DNA from 4 places in the Alteromonas sp. ABM1_013 genome. Region 3 is predicted to be linked to each of the others. Evidence: predicted binding sites of a transcription regulator. Region 3 holds the regulator's gene; each other region holds the start of a gene.
What was found. The regulator sigma-54, encoded in region 3, starts transcription at its own class of promoters, with help from an activator protein. The targets are predictions, from matches to a motif close to GTTGGCACGNNNNTNGNNT.
Positions count from the first base shown of each region.

Region 1: flhA (flagellar biosynthesis protein FlhA) is a predicted target of sigma-54. The motif match lies at 1,976-1,994, and genes of this name have one in related genera.
Region 2: ACXAGK_RS15805 (exopolysaccharide biosynthesis protein) is a predicted target of sigma-54. The motif match lies at 4,130-4,148, and genes of this name have one in related genera.
Region 4: ACXAGK_RS05845 (DUF2726 domain-containing protein) is a predicted target of sigma-54. The motif match lies at 3,249-3,267, and genes of this name have one in related genera.

Region 1 is NZ_JBSWXH010000001.1:773,059-780,780, forward strand. It holds gene fliR (flagellar biosynthetic protein FliR) at 1-752, shown strand, start outside; gene flhB (flagellar biosynthesis protein FlhB) at 759-1,883, shown strand; gene flhA (flagellar biosynthesis protein FlhA) at 2,050-4,149, shown strand; gene flhF (flagellar biosynthesis protein FlhF) at 4,179-5,588, shown strand; gene ACXAGK_RS03275 (MinD/ParA family protein) at 5,594-6,460, shown strand; gene ACXAGK_RS03280 (RNA polymerase sigma factor FliA) at 6,457-7,188, shown strand; gene cheY (chemotaxis response regulator CheY) at 7,225-7,608, shown strand; gene ACXAGK_RS03290 (protein phosphatase CheZ) at 7,643-7,722, shown strand, end outside.
Region 2 is NZ_JBSWXH010000005.1:235,445-243,166, reverse strand. It holds gene ACXAGK_RS15830 (response regulator) at 1-248, opposite strand, end outside; gene ACXAGK_RS15825 (response regulator) at 261-713, opposite strand; gene ACXAGK_RS15820 (sensor histidine kinase) at 703-2,220, opposite strand; gene ACXAGK_RS15815 (hypothetical protein) at 2,225-2,449, opposite strand; gene ACXAGK_RS15810 (sigma-54-dependent transcriptional regulator) at 2,465-3,796, opposite strand; gene ACXAGK_RS15805 (exopolysaccharide biosynthesis protein) at 4,283-4,888, shown strand; gene ACXAGK_RS15800 (LysR family transcriptional regulator) at 4,908-5,819, opposite strand; gene ACXAGK_RS15795 (rhodanese-like domain-containing protein) at 5,875-6,225, opposite strand; gene ACXAGK_RS15790 (ArsR/SmtB family transcription factor) at 6,415-6,726, shown strand; gene ACXAGK_RS15785 (PRC-barrel domain-containing protein) at 6,802-7,554, opposite strand.
Region 3 is NZ_JBSWXH010000001.1:437,554-445,275, forward strand. It holds gene ACXAGK_RS01870 (response regulator transcription factor) at 1-158, shown strand, start outside; gene mgtE (magnesium transporter) at 213-1,571, opposite strand; gene ACXAGK_RS01880 (HPr family phosphocarrier protein) at 1,745-2,017, opposite strand; gene rapZ (RNase adapter RapZ) at 2,017-2,862, opposite strand; gene ptsN (PTS IIA-like nitrogen regulatory protein PtsN) at 2,946-3,389, opposite strand; gene hpf (ribosome hibernation promoting factor) at 3,403-3,690, opposite strand; gene ACXAGK_RS01900 (RNA polymerase factor sigma-54) at 3,721-5,202, opposite strand; gene lptB (LPS export ABC transporter ATP-binding protein) at 5,276-6,001, opposite strand; gene lptA (lipopolysaccharide transport periplasmic protein LptA) at 6,004-6,549, opposite strand; gene lptC (LPS export ABC transporter periplasmic protein LptC) at 6,518-7,096, opposite strand; gene kdsC (3-deoxy-manno-octulosonate-8-phosphatase KdsC) at 7,093-7,641, opposite strand; gene ACXAGK_RS01925 (KpsF/GutQ family sugar-phosphate isomerase) at 7,642-7,722, opposite strand, start outside.
Region 4 is NZ_JBSWXH010000002.1:262,101-269,822, reverse strand. It holds gene gltB (glutamate synthase large subunit) at 1-1,147, shown strand, start outside; gene ACXAGK_RS05855 (FAD-dependent oxidoreductase) at 1,161-2,576, shown strand; gene ACXAGK_RS05850 (hypothetical protein) at 2,773-3,216, shown strand; gene ACXAGK_RS05845 (DUF2726 domain-containing protein) at 3,424-4,011, shown strand; gene ACXAGK_RS05840 (5'-methylthioadenosine/adenosylhomocysteine nucleosidase) at 4,179-4,880, shown strand; gene ACXAGK_RS05835 (cobalamin biosynthesis protein CobD/CbiB) at 4,882-5,829, shown strand; gene ACXAGK_RS05830 (cobalamin-binding protein) at 5,826-6,734, shown strand; gene ACXAGK_RS05825 (rhodanese-like domain-containing protein) at 6,794-7,198, shown strand; gene ACXAGK_RS05820 (DUF2721 domain-containing protein) at 7,319-7,720, shown strand; gene ACXAGK_RS05815 (GNAT family N-acetyltransferase) at 7,717-7,722, shown strand, end outside.

The sequences.
Region 1 (7,722 bases), 340 kb from region 3:
AATTTCTTGCGGACATGCTGCTGCCGTTTATGCGTATTAGCGGCTTATTCGTGGCCATGATTGGCTTGAGTGCTAAATCCATTCCGCCGCAGGTAAGAGCCTTGTTGGGTATAATGCTCACGCTCATTATCATGCCGGTAGTGCCCCCGTCACCCATAGAAAATATGGTGGATGTGGGCACATTTTTAATCGTTATTCAGCAGTTGCTAATAGGCATTGCTATTGGTTTTATATCAATGATGGTACTCAATACCTTCGTGCTTGCAGGTCAAATTATAGCAATGCAAACCGGTTTGGGGTTTGCGTCAATCGTTGACCCGGTAAACGGTATTAACGTGCCCGCAGTCGGCCAGTTTTATCTGATACTAGCGACCTTATTGTTTTGGACCTTGGATGGACATTTGTCCATGATACAAATGATCGTCATGAGCTTTGAGGCGTTTCCTATAGGCGAAGCATGGTGGACCGGTGAACAGTTCCGCGATATTGCCCATTGGGCCGGCTGGATGTTTATATCGGCAGTGACCCTCTCCCTTGCGCCAATCGTCTCGCTGCTTATCGTGAACTTGGCGTTTGGCGTAATGACCAAAGCTGCACCACAGCTAAACATTTTTAGTATTGGTTTTTCCATTGCTCAGGTAATGGGATTACTGATTATTTGGATAACACTTGATAACTTTACTGCACACTTCGAAACCCAATGGTTTAGAGCCGAACAGTTTATGTGTGAACTATTGAATATTTGTTCGTAGGAAAACATGGCAGATTCAAGCGAAAAAACAGAAGACCCCACGGGGAAAAAACTCGAAGATGCCCGAAAAAAAGGGCAGCTAGCTCGTTCCCGTGAACTCTCTACGACCCTAGTACTTATCGTCAGTGCTTTTATGTTCTTGTTTGTGGGCGGGTGGATTGCTGAATCTGTTTTTAAACTTACTCAGAGAATGTTCATTCTCTCTCGTGACGAAACCTATGATATTACCCACATGTTTGGCGCATGGGGTGAAGCCTTTTCGGCAGTAGGTCCTGCCGTTGTGCTATACATGGTCGTAGCAATGATCGCGGGTATCTATGGTTCTATTGCGCTTGGCGGTTTTAACTTTACCTGGGAAGGTGCAAAACCTAAGGGTTCAAAAATGAGCCCCATTCAAGGCTTCAAACGCATGTTTGGCACGAATGGCTTGGTAGAGTTACTTAAGTCTATTGCAAAAGTGGTGGTCATAATTGGTATGGCTATCGGAGCGTTACTGTTCTTCGAAGATGAAGCGCTGCATTTAGATATGGAGCTATATCCGGGAAACATCTTTCACGCGCTCGACATGCTTAAGTGGGCGTTTCTTATTTTGGTGTGCGGCATGATCCCTATCGCGCTCATTGATGTGCCTTATCAAATGTATAAGCACAACAAAGAAATGAAAATGACCAAGCAAGAGGTAAAAGACGAAAGGAAAAATGCGGAAGGCGACCCTATGGTTAAAGGCCGAATTCGCCGCTTGCAGTATCAGGCGGCAACCAAGCGCATGATGCAGGAAGTACCTCAGGCAGACGTGGTAGTAACCAACCCGACTCACTTTTCAGTAGCGATTAAGTATGATGAACAGGGCGTAAGAGCACCTGTTGTGGTGGCAAAAGGGGCTGATGAATTGGCCATGCATATCAGAAAAATTGCTACCGCCAATAACGTACCCTTAATACCTTCTCCTGTACTTGCTCGTGCCATCTTTTATTCGACAGAAGTCGACGATGAAATTCCGAACGCCTTATTTATGGCGGTAGCACAGGTGCTAGCACACGTTTATCAGCTTAAAGCGCATAGGGCAGGGAAGGGGAAGCGTCCTAAGCCACTTAAACGGGATTTGCCTATTCCTCCAGAATACCGTCGCTAAGTATCTATATTTCTGGTTTTTTTAGGGGCCTATTTATATCTTCTGCATACTCTTTAGCTCTATTGGTGTACTTAAATGCCGCTTCGTACAAAGCTGGCACGTTAGTTGAAAACTCTAATGAAGATTTACATAAAGCGTCAATTTTCTGATAGAGAGACACCCAGCCATGCAGTTATCCGGTTATCTTCAGCGATTCGATAAAAATCAGCTGCAAAATTTTACCAGTGGTTTAGGCGCGCCTATTGTCCTTTTGGCAATCATGGGAATGGTAATACTACCCATGCCGCCGTTTTTACTCGACGTATTGTTCAGCTTTAATATTGCGCTCTCTCTCGTCATTATTTTGGTGGCAGTATTAACTCAAAAGCCTGTCGATTTCGGCATATTTCCTCTAGTACTATTGATAGCGACGGTTTTGCGACTTGCATTGAATGTCGCCTCTACTCGCGTTGTATTACTGTACGGCCACGAAGGGGGAGATGCGGCAGGTAAAGTGATTGAAGCCTTCGGTGCGGTTGTTATCGGTGGTAACTATGCTGTAGGTATTGTTGTCTTCGCTATCCTTCTTATTATTAACTTCAAGGTAGTAACCGCAGGTGCGGGACGTATTTCAGAAGTAAGTGCTCGCTTTACCTTGGATGCTATGCCAGGTAAGCAAATGGCAATTGACGCTGATTTAAATGCAGGCTATATCGATCAAGACCAGGCGCGTCAGCGTCGCGAAGAAATAACCGCAGAGGCTGACTTTTACGGGTCGATGGACGGTGCATCAAAGTTTGTAAAAGGCGATGCGGTTGCTGGCCTTTTTATTATGCTTATCAATATTGTTGGCGGCTTATTCATAGGCATGATTCAGCACGGTCTTTCATTTGGAAATGCGATAGAAATTTACACTATTTTGACCATTGGTGATGGTTTGGTGGCGCAGATACCTTCATTGCTACTTTCGGTAGCAACGGCGATTATCGTTACTCGAGAAAACGAAACCCAAGAAATGGGTAAAGAGATCCGTGGTCAGCTAGGAAATAATCAAGCGCTTTATATTGCATCAGGCGTGCTTTTCGTCATGGGTATCATCCCGGGTATGCCTCATATCGCATTCTTGGGTTTTTCATTTTTGATTGCGGGCTTTGCATATTGGCAGACAGTTCAAGCTAAGAAGAAAGCTGAAGAACCTCAATTGCCAGAGAACATTTCAAAAGATGAAACTGTTGCACCTGAAGTTAAAGAGCTGGGATGGGACGACGTTCAGCAGGTGGATACCATTGGTTTAGAAGTGGGCTATCGCTTAATTCCGCTTGTTGATAAAACTCAAGGTGGTGAGTTGTTGACACGAATTAAAGGCGTACGTAAGAAACTATCGCAAGAGCTGGGTTTCCTTATTCCACCTGTTCATATACGCGACAATTTAGACTTAGAGCCTAACACTTATACCATCGCTATGCTCGGCGTCACAATTGGCGATTCCGTTATAAGTCACGACGAAGAGCTTGCCATTAACCCAGGGCAAGTGTTTGGCAAGCTAGAGGGGCGGGCTACTAAAGACCCTGCTTTCGGGCTAGATGCGGTTTGGATTAAACCTAATAAGCGCGAGCACGCGCAAACGCTTGGATACACGGTTGTTGATGCCGCTACGGTTGTTGCGACTCATCTAAGTCAGTTACTTTCAAATAACGCCTATCAGTTACTTGGGCATGAAGAAGCGCAACAGCTTCTAGATATGCTGGCCAAACAGCACCCTAAATTGGTCGAAGGTTTGGTGCCCGATATTCTGCCGCTTAGTACCGTTGTGAAAGTGCTGCAAACCTTACTATTTGAAGGCGTGCCTATTCGCGATATGCGCACCATCGTGCAAACGCTTAGCGAGTACGGCACACGGAGCCAAGACCCAGATGTATTGGTGTCTGCGGTGCGTATAGCACTCAAACGTTTAATCGTTCAGGAAATTACTCAGGGGGCAAAAGAGATACCTGTCATAACCTTGGCGCCAGAGTTGGAACAGATGTTGCACCAGTCTCTTCAAGCAGGTGGCGAAGACGGTGCTGGTATAGAGCCAGGTCTGGCAGACAAGCTGCAGAAATCATTGCAGCAAGCCAGTCAGCAGCAAGAGTTAGAGGGAGAACCTGCAGTACTCCTTACCTCAGGCATGCTACGACCCGTTCTGTCTCGCTTCTTAAAGTATTCTGTTGTTGGGCTGCATGTTCTTTCATACCAAGAAGTGCCTGACGACAAACAAATAAAAATAGTCAGTTCGGTCGGTCAATAATCTGACACTGGGTGATTGGAGAGGTTGCAATGAAAATTAGACGTTTCTTCGGCAAAGATATGCGTGAGGCGCTAAGCCAAGTTAAAGCTGAGTTGGGCAGTGATGCAGTGATCATGTCAAATCGCAAAGTTGCTGACGGTATCGAGCTTGTAGCAGCCTACGACAAAGAGCCTGAAGCCAAGCTTTTCACGCCTAAGGCGACACCACAGACCGCTGCCAAAACGCCTGGCCAAAAGGCTGTGCCTAGCTTAAGTGAAATTATTGGCGACGATGGCCCTGATAGCTTAAAAGCCTTGCTGGAAAAGCAGCATGGTGGAAACACAGTGGCAGGTAGTTCTGCACAACCAGCACAGCCAATGTCAGCGAACGCTAAGCACGCCAACGAAATTGCATCTCACTTAGATTTTTCAGAAGCGTTTATCGACGACCTTGAAACACAGTCACCAGCACAAGATGCTATCGAGCAACAGACTTTTCCTGAGCATCAAGCGTCAAGTATGGGTGAAACTCCTGTATCCCAGTCTGCTGAACTAGCTCAAATCAAAGAAGAGTTAGCTTCACTTCGCGACGTATTGCAGTATCAAGTTGCAGACCTAATGGAAGCGAAGAACAAGCGTCAAAAACCTGTTCATCAATACTTGGTCACGCGATTAACCGATATGGGTTTGAGTAGTGCACTAGCAACTCAGCTGATTAGCTATACACCGGCTCATTACAACGAACGTGACGCGTGGGTATATCTTCTTAACCTATTGGCTAATCGCATAAATGTTACCGGAAACGATATACTAAGCTCACAAGGTGCCGTTGCATTAGTCGGGCCTACTGGTACAGGTAAAACAACCACGGTTGCAAAGTTGGCCGCCCGCTACGCGCAAAAATACGGTGCAGAATCGGTAGCTATGATAACTATTGATACGTATAGAATTGCAGCCTATGAGCAACTAGCGACATACGGAAAAATTATTGGCTGTACTGTGCGAAAAGCGCAAACTAGTGAAGAACTCGCAGATTTATTGTTCCAACTTCGTCATAAGCGACTAGTATTGATTGATACAGCAGGTTTTAGTCAGCGTGATAGTCGATTAATTAAGCAAATTAAGCAGTTCGACAATGGCCAAATGCCAAAAGTTAAAAAATATTTGGTAGCGCAAGCCAATACGCAATATCCGGCTTTGCAGAGAATCATTCAAGCGTATGACGATATTGAACTAAGTGGCTGTATTTTCACAAAGTTAGATGAGTGCTACTCTTTAGGAGAGGTACTTAGTGCAGCGGTTGAATACCAACTACCGGTTAGTTATGTCACCGATGGTCAAAAAGTGCCTGAAGACATTAAGATTGCAGAAGCGAAATCTTTAGTTTCCGCTGCTGCAAAGCTTTATAAAAAGTACGGTTTGAATCATACTAGTGGTAACAACGCAATTAAAACAGCATAAGCAGTATGATTGACGATCAAGCGAGTAGCTTAAGAAAAATGAAGCAATCACGGTTAATCAAAGTAATCGCCGTCACCGGTGGTAAAGGTGGCGTCGGTAAAACAAACATTACGCTTAACACTGCTATCGCCATGGCGAAGCAGGGCAAGCGTGTAATGGTTCTTGACGCGGACCTTGGTCTTGCAAACGTAGATGTGATGCTAGGCCTGCGAGTTGAGAAAAACCTATCTCACGTACTCTCTGGCGAGTGCACGTTGGACGAGGTTTTAGTAACCGGCCCCCACGGTATTAAGATTGCGCCCGCCACATCTGGTACGCAGTCAATGGCGGAACTCTCACCCACACAGCACGCTGGCTTGATAAGAGCGTTTAGCGAGCTGCGTTCTCAAATAGACGTATTAATAGTCGACACCGCTGCTGGCATTTCAGATATGGTATTAAGCTTTTCTAAAGCCTCCCAAGATATCATGGTGGTGGTTTGCGATGAGCCAACATCACTAACTGATGCGTATGCGCTGATAAAAATCCTTAACCGTGAGCACGGTGTTTTTCGCTTTAAAGTTGTGGCCAATATGGTTCGCGATGTGCGAGAAGGTCAGGAATTATTTAGCAAATTAAGCAAAGTGACAGGGCGTTTTCTTGATGTTGCACTAGAATTAGTGGCGACGGTGCCATTTGACGAAAATATTCGCAAAGCTGTGCGTAAGCAAACAGCTATTGTTGATGCTTTTCCAGGCTCTCCTGCAGCCGTAGCGATAACCAAGCTAGCAAACAGGGCGCTTACTTGGCCTATTCCAGCGCAGCCTGGAGGTCACTTAGAATTTTTCATTGAACAATTAGTTGCAGAAAAAGCCGTAGGAAGTCAACGTTGAACAGCAAGGCAGCCGCTTATCAACAGCAAACAGATAAATCGCAGTTAGTCGAAAGACATGCGCCTCTGGTTAAGCGTATTGCGCACCATTTGATGGCGCGCCTGCCTGCGAGTGTACTTGTTGATGACCTTATCCAATCAGGCATGATTGGTTTGTTAGAGGCCGCTCGAAACTTTGATGGGTCAAAAGGCGCAAGCTTTGAAACCTTCGCAGGTATCCGCATTCGCGGTGCCATGCTGGACGAAATACGCAAAGGTGATTGGACGCCACGTTCTGTTCACCGAAATGGTCGCGCAATAACAGAAGCGATATCTCAGGTAGAAAGTGAAACTGGGCGCGACGCACGAGATTCTGATATTGCTGACAAGCTTAATGTGAGCTTGCAGGATTATCACCAGATGCTCAATGAAGTAAATGCCGGGAAGTTGGTCGGCATTGAAGATTTAGGTGTGTCGGAAGATGTGATCACTACCGAGCAAAGTCGAGGCAGTGATGCACCGTTAGAAGATTTAATGCAGGGCGCATTTCAAAAAGCGCTGGCCCATGCAATAACGACATTACCCGAGCGAGAAGCGATTGTTCTTTCACTTTACTATGATGAAGAACTAAACTTAAGAGAAATAGGCGAGGTTCTCGACGTAAGTGAGTCGAGAGTCAGTCAAATTCATAGTCAAGCCATGTTAAAACTCAAATCACGAATGAAATCGTGGCAAGCTGACGAAGAATAGAAATTAAAAACAATTAACCCCTCAGTGGAGGCTATTTTGGACAAAAGCATGAAAATTCTCGTGGTCGATGACTTTTCAACCATGAGACGTATCATCAAAAACCTACTCAAAGACTTGGGTTTTGCCAACATTCAGGAAGCGGATGACGGAAGCACTGCATTACCTATGTTACAACAAGGCGATTTCGACTTTGTTGTTACTGATTGGAACATGCCTGGTATGCAGGGTATAGATTTGCTCCGCGCGATTAGAGCCGATGACAAACTTAAGCATTTGCCAGTACTTATGGTGACCGCCGAAGCGAAGAAGGAACAGATCGTTGCCGCCGCCCAAGCGGGTGTGAATGGTTACGTCGTTAAACCTTTCACCGCGGCAACGCTTAAAGAAAAATTAGATAAAATATTCGAACGTTTAGGTTGATCCAGACGCTCACCAGATAAATGAGGTTTACTGGATGTCAACGAATGTAAACGTTCCAATATCGTTAGAAGAAGCAAAGCAGCTTGTCACTTTTCTCGAAGAAGGTGACAAGGC
Region 2 (7,722 bases), on a different contig from region 3:
ACCACTGGCAGACTAAATTGGTTCGATTTAAGAACACCCAGAACGTCTATGGCATTCTCAGCGCCCAACAAATAGTCAAGCAAGCATAAATCAAAGTCTTCCGTCTTAAGCGCTTCTATGGCGTCAAGACTGTTTGTCACCCACGTTAACTCAAACTTAGGTGACTCACACTGTTCTAGATAGTCAGAAGTTAAGAAGTAATCATCTTCATCGTCTTCTACCAATAGAATTTTAATAACCTCTGACATCTAGTACCTCTTTTACTCGTGTGGTAACTCTACAAACTCGATCCAATAACGACCTAAAGCACGCATTAATTCAACTAATCCTTCAAAATTAACGGGTTTAGTAATGTAAGAAGCGCAACCGAGGTCGTAACCACGGAGCATATCTTCTTCTTCTTTCGACGTTGTTAGGATTACAACCGGAATACTGCGTAGTTTGGGGTCGTTTTTAAGTTCCTGAAGTGCTTCGCGACCATCTTTTCTTGGCATGTTTAAGTCAAGCAATATAAGGCTAGGGCGAGGCGCCGATGCTGGATCAGAATATTTTCCCTCGTGACGAAGAAACTCTAACAATTCCACACCGTCTTCAACGCAAAACAGATTGTTGAGGACGCGACTTTCTTGCAGCGCGTCAACGGTTAATAGGCGATCATCCTCATCATCATCGGCCATCAAGATATTTATTGGCTGGGTTTGTTTACGCGTCATTGTGTGTCTCTCCATTATTGTTGTTAGAACCAAACGGCTCGCTATCTACCGGCACTATTATTGTAAAAGTAGCCCCGTGTCCTGGTGCGCTCATAGCAGTAATTTGACCATTATGCCTTTCTACTATGCGTCGGCATACCGCAAGCCCTATACCCGTACCTTTATATTCACTTCTACCATGCAGGCGTTGGAACGGAGCGAATATTTTCTCTGCGAATGACTGGTCAAAACCAATGCCGTTGTCGGTAATTGCAATTTTTATCCAGTTATACTCTTCGGACATAAGTATATCCTGAGTATCTTCTTCGCTGGCTTCTTGTAAATTGACTTTGACAACCGGCGTTACACCTTCAGTTTGAAATTTGAGCGCGTTAGAGATTAAATTTAGAAATAATTGTTCAAGCTGTGTCTTATCCCCTCGAATGGAAGGCATATTTTCGCTTACATCTATCTGTGCTGATTTTTCATCAATGGCGATCTCTAAATCGCCTAGAACGCTCTGTATAACTTTATTTAAGTCTACATCATCAAAGTCTTTTCCCCGGGTTGATACACGAGAAAAGGCAAGAAGATCAGATATGAGCATCGACATGCGCTCTGCTGCGTTTAGCATTCGCGCTAAATAATCCTTGCCTCTCTCATCAATAACATCCTTGTATCCTGACTCTAGTCGGTTTCCGAATGCCCGAATTTTGCGAAGGGGTTCTTGTAAATCGTGTGAAGCGACAAATGCAAAATCTTCCAACTCTCGATTACTTCGTGCTAATTCATCGGAGTAAATACTGAGCTCTTGTGTCCGTTCATCTATGCGATTTTCTAAGTCCTCATTGACAGATTCAAGATCGGCCTGATACTTCTCGTGCTCTCGCGAGTTAATTTTCAATAATAGGAAAACTGCAATAACGAGTAGTAGGGTAGTAGCTGATGAGATGATTAATGTGTTTACTGAGTCTCTTCGCAAGCTCATCAAATTTGCTAAATGCGTACCTTGCATACCGCGTTCGGACCCATCGATTTCGCGAAAAAGCCCTTCAAAACGTTTATATAGCAGTATACCTTTGTCGCTTTTAACTAGACTAATAGCCTCTTGCTTTTTCCCTTCCTTAACAAGTTCTACTACTTGAATAACCTCGTTGACCTTTGCTTTAGTTAGCCTTAGCAATTCCTCAATTCTTGCAGATTGCTCATTAATATCAGACGAAAAAGAACTCACTTCTACCTCGTCCATCAACTCACCGATGACACCAAGTGTTTCAGTATAGTCAGTTAAATACTCTTCATCGTCTGTGAGCATATAGCCGCGTTGACCAGATTCCACTCGCAGCACCGCTACATGAAGCCTATTCACTGCATTGATTACACGATTAGTTGTAAATAGTCGCGCCTCAAGTGCTGAGAGGTCGTTAAGAGTACTTACTACATAAAAAGAGTTTGCAGTCATAACGACAATGATGACAACAACCAAAATTATCCAGCTGTAAATGGAAGACAGAACTTTAGAGATCATTTAATTATTCCGCATCGTTCTTACCCAGTTCTGACGTCATTTCAGAAAGGGTCTCGCTGCAGTCTTTTGCACTGCTTATTATTTTATCTAACGCCGCTAATGCTTTTTCGGGCGCAACATCACCATTTAGTGCCATTTTTACTAGCTCCGCCTGCATAGATATTCTATTTAAAGGCTTGCGAGCATCATGTACGAAAACACTTAGACGTGAGAATTCCTCGCTCGTCATATCGAGCACCCCTTATTATTCATCTTTGCTTAGATCGCCGTAGGCATGAAGGCGGTTGTACAGCGTTTTAGTACTTATCCCTAACATTTCTGCGGCCGTGGTTTTATTGCCACTTACTTTTTCTAACGTGGCGTAGATAAGCTCTTTTTCTACATCTTCAATCGTTCTTCCAGCTTGAAGGGCAGGTGTCGTACTCTGCTTCTGTGCAAAAGGAGATTCAATAGTTTTAGGAAGTTCAATCTCACTCTTCTCAGGGTCACTCATAATTGCTGCACGGTGAACGAAGTGTCTTAACTCACGAACGTTTCCTGGCCAATCATAGGCTTGAAGCGTTTCAAGTTGATTATCTTCCCATTTAAAATTAGAACCGTTATCTTTGTTAAATTCTGCAATAAAAGTTTTCGCTAGCAGCGGAATATCTTCTTTTCGTTCACGTAATGGTGGGATAGTGATTGGGAAAACGGCCAATCTAAAATAGATATCTTCGCGCAACACTTTGCTTTGCGCTATTTCTTCCATTGTTCTGTTTGTTGCAGATACTACGCGACAATTTACAGGTATAGATTTTGTGCCACCTACGCGAAGCACTACTTTATTTTCAAGTACGCGCAAAAGGTTGGGCTGCATATCGATGGGCATTTCTGTGATTTCATCTAAGAAAAGGGTGCCACCTTCCGCCTGCTCAAACACACCTTCTTTACGACCTACCGCACCAGTGAAGGCACCTTTTTCATGGCCAAACAGTTCACTACCAATCAATTCTTTAGAAAAGGCACCACAGTTTGTGGCGATATAAGGACCTTCACTTTCAGAAGCTCGGTGAATTGCAGCAGCAACCACTTCTTTACCAACGCCACTTTCGCCTAACAGCATGACGTTAGCACTTGTTTTACTGACTCTTGAAATGAGTTTGTATAACTCTTTCATCACGGGAGACTCGCCTATCAGCAAATCGAAGTGTTTTTCAATTGTTTCTTCTTTAGGTGTTGTGTCTTTTTGTTTTTTACTTAGAACAGCCTCAATTTCTTCGCGCTGTATTGGCTTTACAAGGTAGTCTACGGTAGGGCCACATAAGCCTTTAATCACGCTTTTAACCGAAGGGTGACCAGTAATTAGAGTAACGCGAGGACGCTTAGGAAGCGCATCAAGTTCATTAAATAGATGAGCGCCACTACCATCAGGCAGCATAAAATCTAACAGTACGTGATCGAATGTTTCTTTCTCAAGCCAATCACGGGCTTCAGCTAATGTAGCAGCGGTTAGAACGTCGTGGCCTAAAAATTCAATAATAGTACAAGCTACTTCTGTAAACTCGGCGTCATCATCAACTAAAAGTACGGTTAGCACGTGGATGTCCCTCTCTATTACTTTCCATTTAAAATATGGAATAAAATCAATGTTATAGTTTTATCATAAACAGCAAGGAAAAATAACTAGATACCTAGTTTTGATCGTTTATTTCCAAGCGTTATGTTGTATAGGTCATGTAACACTACATTAGCATTTAAGTAACTCACCTCAAGCATGTAAGCTTAATTCAGCGAACGACTGTTTAATACTTCGTTTCCACTATTTGCTCTAACCGGGTTTCGATCTATCAAATACAGTCTGAGTGTTACCTATTTACAAACGACTGCAAAAAGTATTCCCATTACCTTATGAATTGTGTGTGCATAGAGCTATGGCACATTTTTCGCACAATTTGTTGGGGGAGCAATTTTATAATTGGTGGAAAGAGTAGATAAAATTTACCGAAGGTTTGCGCATAGTAGGTCCGCATTTGCTCTCTGAAATTAGGGGATTACAGCTAAATTTATGTCAAAGGAATTGAAAATGTGGGCAAAAACAGCTGAGAGATCAATGACCTTAACCGAGCTGCTGACAAAAATGCAGCCTCGGGCTAGTCAAAATTTATTTTATTTTGCAGACTTTTGGGAAGTAATGGAAAAACGGGGATTTGGCCCGATGCTAGCGCTTCCTTCCTTTATCGCCTGCACCCCTATAGGCGCTATTCCCGGTGTACCTTCTTTAACCGGTGTGACGATTTTACTTATTGCATTGCAAATATTACTCGGTAGCAGACATCCATGGTTACCTCAAAAAGTTATGGATATACATTGCGATGCTGATCAACTACGCCATATAGTGGAAAAAATAAAACCCTATGCGGCTAGTGTTGACCGATTTCTCGTTCCCCGTTGTTTTTTTATGAGACAGCCCGTGTTCCGCTCTTTAATTGCATTGAATTGTGTGGGCTGCGGCTTGGTAATGGTTCCGTTAGAGCTTATTCCCTTTATGGGTCTTATTCCCGCATTGGCAGTGTTCATTATGGCGGTTGGAATGGCTACAGACGATGGTGCAGTAGCCTTGATAGGTGTAACAATCTCGTTGTTTGGATTTGTGTTAGGCTTTCAACATTTGCCTGCAGTGGTGAGCTAATGCGCGAGCTACTTATACATCAATCAAGCATAAACTCAGAGGTAGGCAAGTTCATTGTTTGGTACCTCAGTTCTCCCATAAATGCGCGTGCCGCTGGGCCTAACGTGTCTCCATCTTCGAAAGAAAGATAGAGAAGGGCTTTTCTCAACGCCGCATTGTTATCCAAAGGAAGCGGTACTAACGTACCATTTTCTAATTCATCCTTGATAATGGCTATAGGTAGCCATGCAAATCCTAATCCTTGAGCGATGATATCTAAAGATGTTCTCACGTGACTCACTGTCCAGCGCTGTTCTGCACCCAGCCAACCCACATCCGCCTTGCGCTCTGCAGATGAGTCGCGAACGACAATCTGACGATGAGTTTTAAGATCCTCTAAGGTAAGAGTTCTATTTAATTGATGCAAAGGATGTTTAGCATGAGCCACCGCGGCGAACTCGATTTCACATAAGTCTTCGCTAAAACCATTCGGAAAGACAAAGGGAGAAATGCCCAAATCTACTTTTCCGCTACTTAATAACGCGTTAGCTCCGCTAAGGACGGTTTCCTCTATTTCTATGCGTAAGAGAGGAAACTCTGCAGAGACTTTGGCAAGCACGTTATACAATAACTCAGAAGGGAAAATAATATCCACAGCTATACGTAGTGTTGTTTCTGTTCCTACTTTTAAGCTACTTGCTACCGCTTCAAGCTTGTGAGCTTCGTTAAGCAAAAACGAAGCGCGGCGATACATGAGCTCACCCTGCGGAGAAAGCTGTACTTTACGGCCAATATTTTCAAATAGTGTTACACCAATGGCATTCTCAAGTTTTTGAACAGCGTGATGAACACTAGATTGACTTTTATGTACTTCTGCAGCTGCTTGATTGAAACCACCAGCATCAACAACGGCTTTAAACATACGCCATTGTTCGAGTGTAGATTTAAGCATACGACGCCCTTAACCCGCTTTATGGGCTACTTATAGCATAGACTGATTATACAAGTCACTTTTCAAGAGCGAGGTTAATAGATGATACAGGACACGTTACTACTGATACGTTCTCGTATCCCATAAGCATTAATTGCTCAGCGGCTAATTTGGCACGAACGCCAGATGCACAATGAATGTAAAGCGGTGTAGAGGCATCTTTGAATTTCTCCAGTGCTTTCATCTCGAGCACGCCTCGTGGAATGTTGTGGGCAGAGGGGACTGGCTGGCTCGCTGCTTCATTGCTTTCCCTGACATCGATGAGAGCGCCATTATTGTGCACTAGCTCTTCTGAAGCTTTTTCTGCAGTGACGCATCGAATATCGAAACTGATGTTCTCAATCCGAGTTTTAATATCTATTAGCATAATACTTTCAATTGATAACAACTTTATGTAATTAAGATAAGGTTAATCTAATGTAAGGATCGAATCTCAATAAAACAATATGAATTACCGGAATTCGTCGCATATAATGGCAAGTCGGCAAAATGTCTTATACTTTAGTATAATTAATAGCTAAATTATTGCCAGAAATGTTAAAGAAAGGAAGTGCTTATGTCTGAAGATATGGTAATAGGTTCAGAGGATATAATGGAACATGCGGTGGAAGCTGAGATCTTCCTTAAGCAATTTGCGAATAAAACACGTCTTATGGTGCTTTGTTCATTGTTGAAAGAGGAAAAGTCGGTAACCGAGCTTTTAGAAGTAGTCAATGTTTCACAGCCCGTGATTTCTCAACACCTTGCGCTATTGCGAGAGTCGAAAATGGTAGCTACGAGAAGGGAAGGGCAAACAATTTACTATCGACTAGCGGATGAACGTGTCAAACGACTTATTGCGCTTATGGACGAATTCTTCTGCAAGTAACTTTTTCGTATCCATTATTACAACGACAATGTCCGTGCCAACACGGACATTATATCGTTTAACATTTATTCAAATTCAAATCTTAGACGATTTATCCAGTTGCTTTCTCAAAAGGGCAATGTAGTCCTCTTCTGCAATCCTATCACTATCAACCTCTGGTCTATTGACCAATTCGTCATGACTCAGGTTGACCGCAACACAGTGTGCCGCCCAATCGATATTTTCAATGTCTCTCGGTAATAGCGCAAGATGTTTACCGCCTGGAAGCCAGTTATTGGTATCAACCACTAGCATCACAATTTTCCAACTTCGCGTGTCGATTATAAAATTGCTTATGTGTCCAACGTTGTCGGTAGTCGTAGCAACCTCATAACCTCCCACTTCGCCAACAGCCCTCAAATGATTACTCGTTTTTTCAGGGTGAAGTGTTTCGGATTCTTCTGCTTGCTGTAATTCAACGAGCTCATTGGGATGTGCAAATTCTCCCCATGCCCCTGGCCCAATCCAGTAGTAGCCGTAACCAAAGTACTTGAAGAGGTTTTCTTCATACTCTCTAGAAACGGGCTTATGTTCATCAATTGACGGACTATTCTTTAACTTTTTAACAGTCATATTTACGTGAACAGTGTCATCACTGCTATCTAGCTCTGTCACAGCGATAGGAGAAATAACAACTTTTCTGCTAAGAGGAAGCCACGTATTTGTATCTGCAACCAAATAACGTACGGTAAACGTTTCATCGTCAAAGAGAATATCGCGAACACCGCCTACCTTGTCATCAACGGCGTGAATAGAAAAGTGAGTAAGCTGTTTTGAACTAATGATCATCGTTGCGCCTCCTTTGCTAGGGCTCTTTGTATAGAGTGACAGTTACCATTAGTTAATGTCACTCTTTAATACTCTAAGTGTAGACAGTCCTTAACCTTTCTTCATTTTCTTCTTGCATAGCCTTGATTGAGATCATTTATCATCTAAAACAAAAAAAGCTCGCCTGAG
Region 3 (7,722 bases):
GGTACGAACATACGGTAAACACCCATATTAATCGTCTACGCAGTAAACTCGATAAGGTTAACAGTATTGAAAATGGCGGACAGCTAGTACAAACCGTATGGGGTGTCGGATACAAACTGAATATTAATGGGTATACAGCCAATTCGTTAATTGCCTGAGCGCATAATATCAAAAATCGCTAGATCCTAATTAAGGATGATTATTTTTTAGGCTTAAATTAAAAACAGCGTTGCCGTACCTAAAAAGGCAAAGATACCAACTACATCTGTTATCGTAGTTAGAATAACGCTTCCAGCAAGCGCTGGGTCTATTTTAAGGCGCTTCATGATCATGGGTAAAGTTGCGCCGGCAAGCGCTGCCGCAATCATGTTTACCATCATCGCAAAGGCGATAATAACGCCCAGCATGTAATCTTGCTTCCAAAGTGCGATAACAGAGGCAATAAGCACTGCCCAAATTGCCCCATTTAAAAAGCCAATCGAGATTTCTTTACTGATAAGCCAACGCGAGTTACTGGCATTTACATGACCGAGCGCCATACCCCGAATAACAAGGGTTAGTGTCTGGTTACCAGCCACGCCGCCCATGCTCGGTACGATAGTATTTAATATAGCTAATACGGCAAGCTGGCTTAGCGTGGCTTCAAATAAGTCACTTACCATTGCTGCCATTAGCGCAGTCACTAAATTTACTGCCAGCCAGACGGAGCGGCGTTTAGTACTTTGCATAACCGGTGCAAAGGTATCTTCATCATCATCAAGACCCGCCATACTCATCATTGAGTGTTCGGCGTCTTCACGAATGATATCAACCACGTCATCAATGGTAATTCGCCCAACTAAGCGATGATTTTCATCAACTACCGGCGCTGAAAGCCAGTTATAACGCTCAAACAGGCTTGCCACTTCATCGTCGGGCATGTTTACCGGAATGGCCTCCGACTCTTCGTCCATAACATCAGACACCTTGTCGTCGGTATCCGCGGTGAGAAGACGGGCAACAGGGATGATACCGACCAGATTGTCGGTTCTATTGACCACATAGAAAGTGTCTGTATTTTCCGGTAACTCACCTTTTAAGCGAATGTAGCGAAGAACCACATCAATGGTTACATCAGGACGCAAGGTAATGGTATCGGTGTTCATGATGAAACCAGCGGTTTCCTCACCGTAAGACAGCGCCTGCTCTGCACGTACGCGGTCTTGTGCATCCATTGAATCGAGAATGTCTGCCAGCACAGGTTCAGGAAGGCTACTCAGCGTTTCTGCCAAGTCATCGGTATCCATTTCTTCAAGTGCATCAACCACATTGGCGGGGAGCATCTTTGTGATAATACCGTTTCGAACATCATCAGAGAGTTCTTCTAAAATATCACCGTGAAAGTCGCTATCAATTAGCTCCCACAACTCATCACGGGTCCTGCTAGGGCTAGATTCGAGAATATGCGCAACGTCTGAAGGGGGAAGTTCAAGCAGAAGCTTACGTACAGATACAAATTGACCGTTTATCAACGCTGCGTTAAGTGCGCGTAATTGGGTTTGTACGTATTTAGAAACAAGCGCTTCTGCCATAAGGCGTTATTCCTACTAAGCTGATATGGAAAATAAAGGCTGTGTAGCCTAAGTGTGCGTAGAATATCGCAATTATATTAAGTCTGTCATGATAATTGCGTGGCTTTTACGCAAGAATTTGGAATTACTAAGCTAGCTGTTGATTAATTCGTCAAGAGATATTCGGGTTGAGACTATTCGTCTTCGTTAAATCTGCCTTCAATTAGCTCCTCAATTGCAGCAAGTGCATCGACCGCGTCATCACCATCGACAATAACATCTACCTGTTCACCTTGGTGACTTTCCAGCATCATCAAGCCTAAGACGCTGCTTGCATCGGCTTCTTTATCGCCTTTTTTCAAAATGATTTTGGCATGAAACTGATTAGCAAGCTTAACCAATTGCGTGGCTGCTCTGGCGTGTAAGCCTAGTTTATTGACGATTGTAAGCGTTTTTTGAATAGTCATTACTGGTTCAACTCTCTGTGACGAATTTGAACATCAGGGTGTATTTCGCTGAACGTTTTCGACAAGGTTTGGGCAATATAGACTGAGCGGTGTTGGCCGCCAGTGCAACCGATAGCCACAGTCACATAGCTTCTATTGTTGCGTTCTAAATGGGGAAGCCATGTGGTCATCAAGTTTTGAATCTGCCAAATAAATTTGGTTACTACGGGTTGTGAGCCTAAAAATACTTCCACGGGGGCATCTAACCCAGTTAAGTGTTTAAGGTCTGGCTCCCAATGCGGGTTAGGTAAAAAACGCGCGTCAAAAACGTAGTCAGCATCTTTAGGTATGCCGTGTTTAAAGCCAAATGACTCAAAGACAAGAACAAGGCGTGAACTTTTCTTACCCAATATACGTTCACGGATCAATTCGGCGAGTTGATGTATTGTTAGCTTGTCTGTATCTAGGTATAAATCAGCGCGTTCAGTAATTGGCGCAAGAAGCGCAGACTCCGCCCTAATAGCCTCCGATAGAGACTTATTTAGCTTAGCTAAAGGGTGAAGACGGCGAGTTTCGCTAAAACGCTTAACCAGAACGTCATCGCTTGCGTCAATGTACACTATAGTCATCGACCAAGAAGAAGGCAGGTAATCTAGAATCTCTACCAAGTCATCTGGATTTTTGGGAAGATTCCTTACGTCGATACTTACTGCAACTTGATCGTATTCATCAACAACAGTATGGGTGAGGGTGGGAAGCAAATTTACTGGGATATTATCAACACAGTAGTAACCTAAGTCTTCCAATGCGCGAAGTGCGACAGACTTACCAGACCCCGAACGACCACTGATTATGATCAGCTTCACCTAAATTCTCCCTTATATTCTGGTTTCATCACATACGAGTTGTCGAATAAAGCGCCTACCTATGAGGTGTAGGCACTTATTGTTTAACTTAATGCAGAAATAATTTCGTCGCTGGTTGTTGCACGACGTATTGTTTTAATCGTTTCTTTGTCGCTTAGCTTACCGGCTACGGTAGCCAGTGTCTGAAGGTGTCCTTCGGTTTGCTCTTCGGGAACGAGAAGAGCAAAGAATATGTCTACGGGCTTTTCGTCTAGGGCATCAAAGTTGATAGCTGGTGTACTTGTTACAACGATTGCTATTACCTTCTCAAGGCCGGCCAAGCGACCGTGAGGCAGTGCTATCCCGTTACCAATACCCGTGCTACCCATACGTTCTCGAGCCATCAAGCTATTTAGAACCGTTGCCTGGTCGATGTTATCGTTATGCTTGGCAGCGATATCAGCGATGATCTCAAGAATTCGCTTTTTACTATTACACTGAACCGCACACTCGGTGCGGTCCAGACTTACGATGGCTTGTATATCCATGCTCAATTAACTACTAATGTTTTTTCAGTTTTTCCTTATGCTTGATTACCTGCCGGTCGAGTTTATCAACCATGCTGTCAATCGCCGCATACATGTCGGTATTTTCTGAGGATGCGAATACTTCAGCGCCACTTAAATGAACAGTCGCTTCAGCTTTTTGATTTAATTTTTCAACGTTCAGGATGACATGCACATTAGAAATGTGATCAAAGTGACGTTCAAGTTTGCTGAACTTCGTATCGACATAATTACGCAAAGAGTCGGTGATTTCGACATGATGACCAGTAAGGTTGATTTGCATATTTCGTCTTCCTTATATTATTAAGCCCGTTTAAATAAGGCTTTTGCGTTGGTTCGACGGCGGGATCGACAATGATTCCCGGTATTTTGCTATTGTTCGCCGAGCGACTTTTATGCCTTGCTCGGCCAACAATGAAGCAATCTTGCTATCACTTAGCGGCTTGCTAGGATTTTCCGCAGCCACTAACTTCTTGATCAATGCACGAATCGCTGTAGATGAACACTCACCACCTGACTCTGTTGCTACGTGGCTTGAGAAGAAATACTTCAATTCGAAGATGCCACGGGGCGTATGCATATACTTCTGCGTTGTTACACGCGAAATAGTCGATTCGTGCATATCTACCATTTCTGCGACATCATTTAGCACCATTGGTTTCATCATTTCCGGGCCGTGCTCAAAAAAGCCCATTTGCTGCTGCACAATGCAATTTGCAACCTTCATTAAGGTATCGTTGCGAGATTCAAGGCTCTTTATGAACCACTTGGCCTCTTGCATGTGTGAGCGGATGAATTGTGAATCGCTGCTGTTCTTGGCACGACGACTCATCGCTGCGTACTGTTGGTTTACGCTTAATTTAGGCAGACTGTCGGGGTTCAGTTCAACCACCCAACGGCCATTTTTCTTGGTTACTGAGACATCAGGAATAACGTACTCAGGCTCTTTAGTAACTAAAGCACTACCTGGGCGAGGATTCAAGGTTTGAAGTAAACGCATTGCTTCGCGCAGCTGCTCTTCTTTCAATCGGCTCTTACGCATTAGCGTGCGGTAGTCTTTACTGCTCAGTAAGTCTGAATATTCCTCAATAAGCTGCTTCGCTTCAGCAAGCCACGGTGTGTCTTCTGAAAACTGGCGTAATTGCACCATAAGACACTCTTGAGGTGTACGAGAACCTGAACCAATGGGGTCGAACATTTGAATGCGCTTAAGTACACACTCTATTTCGTCCATTTCGATAGGCTCTTCTAGATCATCGTCGTTGACCGCTTCTAAGATGTCGTCAAGAGTAACGGTTAAATAACCTGATTCGTCAATTGAGTCGATGATTGCTGTAGCGATAGCGCGGTCAGTATCTGAAAAATGAGTGAGGCGCATTTGCCAAAGAAGATGTTCTTGGATGTCTTCTGTGGTCTCACCTTGGAAGATTTGTTCATCATCATTAGATGGGCCAGGTGCAGGCGCGGAAGAAGCCGAATAATACTCATCCCAGGTACTGTCGATAGGTAGCTCATCGGGAAGATCATTCTTCTCCAGTGCATCTCCCGCTTCTAGCGTATCGCTCGATGCAGAAGCGGTCGCTTCAGCAGCGCTATCGTCACTATCGACATTGTTCTTTTCTACTTGTGGCTCGTCGTTACTTTCTTCCACTTCTAAAAGCGGATTAGAATCGAGGGCTTCTTGTATCTCTTGCTGGAGATCAAGCGTAGAAAGCTGCAGCAGTTTAATTGCCTGCTGAAGCTGAGGTGTCATGGTAAGTTGTTGGCTAAATTTTAGCTGTAAAGATGGTTTCATCTACGTCTTATTTAAATGCTCTAAATTAAATATACCAGAGCGAAACTGAAAAATGACAATTAGGTTACACTAACTATAGCCTGAATTGTTCGCCTAGGTATACGTCCCTTACTTTTTGATTACTTAAAACCTGTTCCGCAGTTCCTTGCGCAATAAGCTCGCCATGACTCACAATGTACGCTTTTTCGCAAACATCCAATGTTTCGCGTACGTTATGGTCCGTGATAAGGATACCAATACCCCTATCTCGCAGATGCTGTATTATCTTCTTTATATCATTAACTGATATTGGATCAACACCGGCAAATGGTTCGTCTAACAAAATAAATTGTGGTTTTGCTGCCAGAGCTCGAGCAATCTCTACGCGACGCCGTTCTCCCCCTGACAAACTCATCCCCGTACTATTACGTATATGGTTGATATTAAATTCATCAAGTAGGGCGTCTGCTTCTTCTTCTTGCTGCTGTGAATTTAAATCTTTACGGGTTTGCAAAATGGCCATGATATTTTCATGTACCGTAAGCTTTCTAAATATTGATGCCTCTTGCGGGAGGTAGCCTATACCGCGGCGTGCGCGCTCATGCATTGGCTGGTGAGTAAGCTCATTATCATCAATTTCGATCTTGCCTTTGTCTAAGTTGACTAAGCCTACAATCATGTAAAAAGTGGTGGTCTTACCAGCGCCGTTAGGGCCGAGAAGACCAACAATTTGACCGGTAGACACTGAAAGGCTTACATCGCGAACAACCTGTCGCGATTTATACGATTTAGCAAGGTTTTTAGCGCTCAAAGTTGCCATTGCTATTCATTGTCCTCGTTGTCTTTCTTAGACGATGTTTTACGAATGGTGTCAGGAGTAAATACTGTGGTAACACGACCTTCACCATCTTCACCGGCACCACCCGTTGCAAGCAATTGTTCAGTAATCATATCGAACGTAATCTTATCACCTTGCACTTTACTGGTATCTTGCTGTAGCTCAGCATTACCCGCCAAAGAAATAGTGCGATTAATTACTTCATAGCGAATTTCATTGGCTTTCGCTGATACCGGTGTACCGTCTTCTAGTGATTGAGAATAGCTTGCAGGGTTGCCACGGGCGATAAATATTTCACGGCCGCTGCCATCTGTAGCTATTACTTCTACTTCATCAGCTTCGATTAGGAGTGAACCTTGGGTAATAAGTACATCTTCCTTGTACAGCGCGGTTTTGTTTTTACCATCAATAAACTGGGTGTTTGACCCTATCTTAATGGGTTGTGAAAAATCTTCTTCACTGGCTATTACCGCACCGCTAGCGATGGCAAGTAGAACGCTAGTTGCTAGGGGAATAAGTCGTTTGTACATGATCTAAAAGCTCGTATTCTTGTGTGCGTAAATTCGCGTTAAACCCATTGCTTAAAATAAGATATTGCGTACCCAGTATCTCAACGGGTTGATCAGATGTCATTTGTTTCGTGTCTAAATTTATCTGGATGTATTCCGTGGATAAACTTTTGACAAAATCATCGCTGGTTTGATTTTCAATAACAACGCTATCTTCAAGCTGAATTAATTCATTGTTATAAAGCGTTCCTTCCTGCGCAGTTACAACCCAGGGTGATGAAGCGCTTTCTGTATAAAGGGTATATTTAGGTTGCTGGAATAAAACAAAGCCTAATTGGTCGTAATGCTCCATCGACTCTGCAAAGACTTTGTGATTTAACTCACCGTCTTGGTTGTACAAGGTTGTTGTTAAGTTTTTTGCCTTGTAGGCAGGCTTGAGCGCATCATTTTCGCTACTACCTTGAGTTTCAGGCTGCTCTTCCATCCACGTTGGGATGTACATAAGCATAGCTAAGATAAATAGCGCCGATATACTTAAACCTAAGCGATTGAAGCCAAACTGGCTCATACACTAGCTCCGAAAATATCATTTGCAACGCCTTTAGCTTGCAAAATGGTGTCCGATATTTCTCGAACTGCGCCAAATCCACCCGGAAGTGTGGTGATCCAGTTCGCTTGCTTTGCAACAAAAGGGTGAGCATCGGCAACCGCAATTTTTACCGCTACGTGCTGATACATACCTGTATCGGGCATATCGTCTCCTACGGCGGCAACTTCGCTTGAGTTCAACCCTAGGCTTTTCATTAATTCGCCGAGGGCGTCAGCTTTGTTTTCTTCACCCTGAATAATATGTGCTACGTTTAGCGCCTTCATTCTGTTTTCTACAATTGCTGAGCGACGCCCTGTTATCACGGCGACGTTAACACCATTACTTACCAAGGCTTTCACGCCATATCCGTCTCGGGTGTGAAAAGCTTTAAGTTCTTCACCGTCGTTGCCCAAGTAAATGCGACCGTCTGAAAATACGCCATCCACGTCACAAACCAGTAACTTAATATTTGCCAACTGCTCAAAAAGTGCCTGGTCTAAATCGGTGTATAGAGTTGTCGTCATTTAGAGTACTCCCGCTTTCAAAAGCATGTGCATGTTGAAGGCTCCGACAGGGTTGCGCTTTTCATCGGTAACCATTAGTGC
Region 4 (7,722 bases), on a different contig from region 3:
AATTTGCCACTTAAACAACTGTGCGACCGGTGTAGCAACGCAGGATCAAAAGCTGCGTGACGATCACTTTATCGGCTTACCTGACATGGTGATGAACTACTTTAAATTTATCGCTCAGGAAGTACGTGAGATCATGGCGTCTATGGGTGTGGCTAAGTTCGACGACTTAGTTGGCCGCACAGAGCTACTTAAAGTGCTAGACGGCATTACTGCTAAACAAAATCGCTTGGACCTGTCGCCACTACTTGCGCAGCCTAAAGCGGGCGACCACACTCGCCTATTTTGTTCGCAAACCACTAACGCGCCTATCGATAAAGGCGAGTTAAATGCTCAGATGCTTAAAGATGCTCAGCAAGCTGTGGTAGATGGTGAGTCAATTACCCTCAAATACCCAGTACGCAATACAGACCGCTCTGTAGGCGCTCTGCTATCAGGTGAAATTGCTAAACATCACGGTAATCACGACTTTGAAGATACACCTATAAAGGTTGAACTTACCGGTACAGCGGGCCAGAGCTTTGGCGTATGGAACGCTGGCGGCCTACATATGCACCTTGAAGGCGATGCCAACGATTACGTAGGTAAAGGGATGACTGGCGGTAAGCTTGTTATCCACCCGCCGCGCGATATCTCGTATGACGCCCACGACAGCGCCATCATGGGTAACACATGCCTTTACGGCGCAACAGGCGGTAAATTGCTTGCTGCTGGCCGCGCTGGTGAGCGTTTTGGGGTACGTAACTCAGGTGCTATTGCAGTAGTGGAAGGCATTGGCGACAACGGCTGTGAATACATGACAGGCGGTATTATTGCCGTACTTGGTCCGGTTGGCGTGAACTTCGGCGCAGGTATGACAGGTGGTTTTGCTTATCTTATGGATGATGGCGACGACCTTGATAACCGTGTAAACGCCGAGCTTGTTGATGTTATGCCTATTGAAGACAAAGCGATTCTTGCTGAGCACTTACGAGGCTTAATTAATCAGCATTACGAAGAAACAGGAAGCGAGCACTCGTTGTCACTGCTTACTGATTTCGCCGCAACGCTGAAACGCTTTAAGCTTATTAAGCCAAAAACCAGTGATGTGAAAAACTTGCTTGGTCACATTAGTCGTTCAAGTGCTGAATTACGCATTCAGGCTCAGTAGGAGGATTTAGTTTATGGCAAAGAACGTATATCAATTTGTCGATGTTGAACGTATCGATCCGCCTAAAAAGCCGATCATGGTACGTAAGCAAGAGTTCGCGGAAATTTATCAGCCGCTAAGCCAATCTCAAACCGAAGGCCAAGCAGATCGCTGCTTGGACTGCGGTAACCCATACTGTGAATGGAAGTGCCCTGTGCACAACTACATTCCCCAATGGTTAAGCTTGGCAAATGAAGGGCGTATTCTAGAAGCGGCAGAACTTTCTCATAAAACCAACAGCTTGCCGGAAGTATGTGGTCGCGTATGCCCGCAGGACAGACTTTGCGAAGGTGCGTGTACGCTGAATGACGATTTTGGTGCTGTTACCATCGGTAGTATTGAAAAATACATTACCGATACGGCATTCAAAATGGGCTGGCGCCCAGATATGTCTGACGTGGTATGGACCGACAAGAAAGTGGCAATTGTAGGTGCAGGTCCTGCGGGTCTTGCATGTGCTGATATTCTAGTTCGCAACGGCGTTAAACCTGTTGTTTACGATAAATACGAAGAAATTGGTGGCCTGTTAACGTTTGGGATCCCGTCTTTCAAGCTAGAGAAAGATGTTATCAAGTTACGCCGCCAAATCTTTACCGAAATGGGTGTTGAGTTTGTACTTAACACCGAAATTGGTAAAGACATCCAGTTTCAGGATTTGCTTGATAAATACGATGCAGTATTTCTGGGCATGGGTACGTACAAGTCGATGCAAGGTGGTTTCGATAACGAACACGTTGAAGGCGTCTATGATGCACTTCCTTTCCTTATCGCTAACACCAACCGCGTAATGGGACTTGAAAAAGACCCTGCTGATTTTGTTGACATGAAAGGCAAGCGTGTTGTTGTGCTCGGTGGTGGTGATACCACTATGGACTGTGTTCGCACCTCTATTCGTCAAGACGCTGCGCAAGTAACCTGTGCGTATCGTCGTGACGAAGAAAGTATGCCTGGTTCACGCCGCGAAGTGGTTAACGCTAAAGAAGAAGGCGTTGAGTTTAAATTCAACCTACAGCCTCTTGATATAGCCGTTGATGAAAACGGAAAAGCCTGTGGCGTTAAGTTCGTGAAAACTGAAATGGGGCCGCCTGATGTAAATGGTCGCCGCCGCCCTGTTGAAGTAGAAGGTTCTGAACACGTACTTGAAGCAGATGCTGTTATCATCGCATTTGGTTTCCAACCAAGTCCTGCGCCATGGTTTGCCGATTTCGGCATTATGCTTGATGAGAAAGGTCGCGTACGCGCGCCTTCTGCGGGTAAGTTTGCTTTCCAAACTTCACACCCACAAGTTTTTGCTGGTGGTGATATGGTGCGTGGTAGTGACCTGGTTGTTACCGCTATCGACGAAGGCCGTAAGGCTGCAGAAGGTATCATGGATTATATTGGCGTTTAACCTTCGCGAATATTCCTTGTCATTAAAAGCTCGATAGCCTCGCTATCGAGCTTTTTTGTTTTACACGCAACAGAAGATACGAAAAGCTCTACTTACATACCTTAATAGACCAAGGTTTAGTTGAAGCAAAAGCGCAACGCCTCTAGTATCGTAACAAGGAATTAAGAATATCGCCCACTGGATGAAGAACCTACCTATGAAGCACGTAAACACTAAGAAGCTTTTATTTTGTTTAGCATTAGCCTCAGGAAGTGCCTGTTTTGCAGACACTCTTTCAGTAGATTCTTCGTCGAACGCCCAAGTTAATGAGCAAAAAGTTAACCAGGGTGCGATGCCGTCTTTAAGCCAACCTTCTATTGTGTCGTGCCCCGCCGAGTTTCAGCAGGTGAAAATATCTAATGATGCAAGACAGTGCCAAGCCTTCGAAAAAGACACGTCGGCAGTTATGGTTTATCACTCACCACGCTCCCCAAGTGAGATACTTAGCGAATACCAAGGCGCTCACCCACTACTTAAGCCCCATCTAGCTATTAGAGGCCGTACATTATTGTCCTCTCAAGATAATGCCGTAAGGGTAGTTATAAGCCCTGACAATGCCGGTTCTCAGGTTGATATTCTAGTCACCTCAAAAAATCAATAAATACATCGTAGAAATCTGCCAACAAAGCTAATGTTGGCACCCGCCTTGCAATTTCATCAATAACTACTTCATGACAGCAATAAGCGTCATTTTTATGACGCCTATGCCGTAAACGAAGCTCATGCCGCTAAGCTATATACACTGGGCCAGGCTGACCTTCAGTTACTCATGTCATGACTTTTTCTATTGATATTTGCGAGGGTTACGATGGAATTGGCAATTATTTTAATGATGTTACTTATAGTCGTTGCACTAGGTGCCATAAAGTTGTCAGACGGTGGAGTAGCATTTCCATTTAGGCGGAAAGCACAACTGTTCACTCCGGTAGAGCATACTTTTTTAAACCTTATTGAACAGGCCATGGGTCGAGAGTTTAGAATAGTGTGCCGCGTACGTCTTAATGACCTTGTATCAGTACGTCAATCAACCAACAAGAAGACAGCAAGCCAAGCGCTTAGCAGAGCATCTAGCAGACAACTCGACTTTGTACTGGTCGATAAACAAGATATGAGCCCTGTTATGGCTATCGATTTGGTTCACAGCCAAGGGAAAGAAGGCTATAAAACGCAAAAAGATTGGTTTGTAACGGGCGCTTTAGATGCAGCAGGCCTTCCGCACGCAAGGATTAAAGTTAAATCTGGCTACACGGTTGACGATATTCGCGAGTGCTTGGAAAACAAACTGATCCCTTATCGCCGTCTACAAAATAAAATGGCACAGCTACCTACGCACAACCCAGAACCACCCAAGCGCCCTACCCGTCCTGTGCGTTCAAGCAGACCAGCTGCCGCCTGAAACGGTTAATCAGAGCTTCCCCTAGCCTTTGTTACTTTGCTGTTTTCTTACTCTCAAATAGCGGTAACAAAGGCATTTTTCTGTCAGTTTCTCTATTTTCCTTATACAATTAGTGCATTCAATAGCGTGTTCACGCTTTTAACTCTCTTAACACCCTCGGTAATGTTATGAAAAAAATTGGTATTTTAGGTGCAATGGATGAAGAAGTTGCGCTACTTAAAGCATCGCTTTGGAACGTAAAAGAAACACAGTGGAAACACCTTACATTCTATGAAGGCACACTCAACGACATTGAAGTGGTGTTGGTTAAATGCGGCATTGGTAAAGTAGCAGCCGCTATCGCTACCACTGTATTGATTGAGCAGTACGCTCCTGATGCAGTTGTTAATACAGGTTCTGCAGGTGGTTTCGACAAGAACCTGAATATTGGTGACTTAGTGATAGCAAGTCACGTTATTCACCACGACGCCGATTTAACCCATTTTGGTTACAAGCTGGGTCAATGTGCAGGTATGCCTGAAGATTTTCGCTGTGATACCGCATTGATGGAAACAGCACGTAGTGCAGCTGCAGAAATTACTTCATTACAATCGACAACGGGCTTGATTTGCACTGGTGATGCATTTATCGGGAGCGATGAAGCGGTGGCGGAATTGCGTGAAAACTTTCCTGATATGAAAGCGGTGGAAATGGAAGGAGCAGCTATCGGTCAAACCTGCCATATGCTAGATACACCGTTTCTTGTGATTCGCTCGTTATCAGATATTGCTGGTAAAACTTCATCAGTGAGCTTTAAAGAATATTTAGACACTGCTGCTAAGCATTCTGCACAGCTAGTTATGGCAATGATCAAGGCCCTCGCAAAATAATATGACAGAGGTAATTAGCGACCCGCAATATCAGTCGCTATTAGTACTTTGGCTGGCTCTCGCCGTAGATGCCTTGTGGCGCTGGCCCCAAAGTACACATCCCCTAACACTTATGCGCTACCTCGTTCTGCAAATGGGGCGTAAGGTAGTGCCATCACGAGACTTCGGCCCGTCTCAGCACTACATTTCAGGTTCGTTAGCCGCTCTAGTTTTAATTGCGCCTTTAGTAGTTTGTATCGCCATCTTAGTGTACATGGCTCAGTACCCCGTTTTCTTTGAAGCAATCATTCTCGTCGCGCTGCTCGATTTTGGCTACCAGCGTCAGCAGTATAAAAAGGTGCTGGCAAGTGTTGGTAGAAATAAAAAGTCTCTTGCACGAGAAATGGTTCAGACCATTACCGCAAGACAGTGTAACTCTCTAACAGACATTGGTATTGCTAAAGCAGCGATTGAGTCGCTTTGGCTTAAATTTCTTTACCTGTATTGCGGCGTTATTTTTTACTTTGTGGTTGCAGGGCCAATAGGTGCACTGATCTATAGGTTACTTTTGCTCACGTCGTGGCAATGGCACTACCGCACGCCTGCAATGGCACTCTTTGCAAAACCCGTTCGCAAGCTGGTTTATTTACTTACCCTTCCACCCGCTGCTATTGGCGGCTTTATAACTCTTCTTATTAGCCATCCCGTAAAAGGCATTAGCGCTATAAAACGCTCACAAGTAAAAGATAAGACGTCACTACTTCTGGCGCTTATGGGTGGTGTACTAGATGTAAAACTGGGGGGCCCTGCAATTTATGCTAATAAGAAATTTCGATATGCCCGCGTAGGAGGCAAAAATGACGTTAAGTATTCTCACATGTTAAAAGCTAAAAACACGGTTACTTTGGCAATGATAGCAACGAGTGCATTTGCATCTTTAACCCTGTTTGCCATGGCCGTTGCGCTATGAAAATATTGCGCGCACTAAGCGCATTTTCTTTTTTTCTGCTGTGCTCAATGCCTATTTGCGCACATGCCAACAAAGCAACAGATCCTACCGTCGGGACAAGAAAAATTACCAACGAAGAGCAACTTCCTTCCGGCGGTTTAAATGAACAATTGGATGCGGAACCTTCCGACTTAAAAATAATTAGCCTTGCACCACACCTTACAGAATGGGCATTTAGTTTAGGTTTAGGGTCAAACCTTGTAGGTGTAAGTGACTACAGTGACTATCCAGAAGCTGCCAAGAGTATTCAACGAATAGCCGATTTTCAAGGTGCTGACATTGCGGCAATAGTGGCATTAGAACCAGATTTAATACTTGCTTGGGACGGAGGTAACAAACCTCAGGATATACATAGACTTTCTTCAATGGGGCTTAATGTATTTACCAGCAAGGTTGGAAATATCACAGATATTGCTAGTGAAATAAAAAGGCTTGGTGCACTTACTAACACGCAAAAAAAAGCCACCCAGCTCGCCAATGATTTTCTCAGCGAGTTAAAAAACCTAAGACAAAAATACGATAAGAAGCCACGTAAATCAGTGTTTTACTATTCATGGACGGCGCCACTTATGACTATTGGCCCCAATGCATGGGGAAATAAACTATTAAATGTTTGTGGGGCGCAAACGCTATTTCACGATAGCCCGATAGATTACCCTCAAGTAGCGGTTAAAGACGTGCTAGTTCGCCAACCCCATGCACTCATTGCCGCTTCCAAGAGTTCACACAAAGACCTAGAAGTATTTTGGCACGCTCATCGCGGGTTTCTTGATGCACCACTTATTGTGGTCGACCCGGATGTCACTAGCCGCTTTTCACTACGATTAATAAATGAACTAAAATCATTATGTGAAGGTATTAAATAAAGCGCATAAGCGTTATACTTAAGTCTAAAATATCAGTAAGAAGGTAAGAGCATCATTTCATGCGGATTGTTGTTGCGGGTTTTCTAGTTGTTATTAGTGTTGCATTATTTGTTTCGCTTCAGTGCACGGCGAAAGCGACGGCACAAGCTTCTGTTGCCGCTTCTCCTTATCTTATTGAACGGGTCGCTAGCAACGACTGGCTACTTATTGATGTTCGCTCACCTAAAGAGTTTGCCGATGGTCACATTCCTGGTGCCGTGAATATGCCCCACGAGAACATCAATGACTACCTCAGCGAATTAGAAGGCCACAAAAACAAACCTATCATCATTTACTGCCGTTCCGGTAGACGCGCTAAATTGGCGATGAAAGTGCTGGAAGAACTCGACTTCTCTGAAGTCATGCATTTAGAAGGCGACATGTTAGGTTGGAGCGCGGCAGGCATGACAGTTGACAGAATGTAGTCTAGTTGCTTTCCCCTGAAAACCACGCAATGCGCTAAAAACCAAGCGCTTAGCTGATAACTGTGTGTAACTCATCCCCTGTGATACACTCTTTTTATTCGATGATTGCATGAAACACCTATGAAAATAGATATTGCTACTCCGGCTATGTTATTTCCGGCAATTTCTTTATTGCTTCTGGCCTATACCAATCGCTTTTTAACCCTTGCGACTATCATCCGAAACTTTTCAAAAGAAGAGAAAGATGACAACACTCAAGCCCAAATAAAAAACCTTCGGTTGCGCATTCAACTGATTAAACGTATGCAAATAGCGGGGGTGGGCAGCTTTTTTCTTTGCGTGGTCTCAATGTTGGCCATTTATCTCACCTATCAACAAGTGGGAAACTGGGTATTCGCAGCAAGTTTAGTGTCACTACTCTATTCATTGTGGATGTCGGTAAGAGAAATTCTGATTTCTGTAGAAGCGTTAGATGTTCACCTTGATGGGATGAAAAACGCCCCTCATAAAGAAAAAACATGACG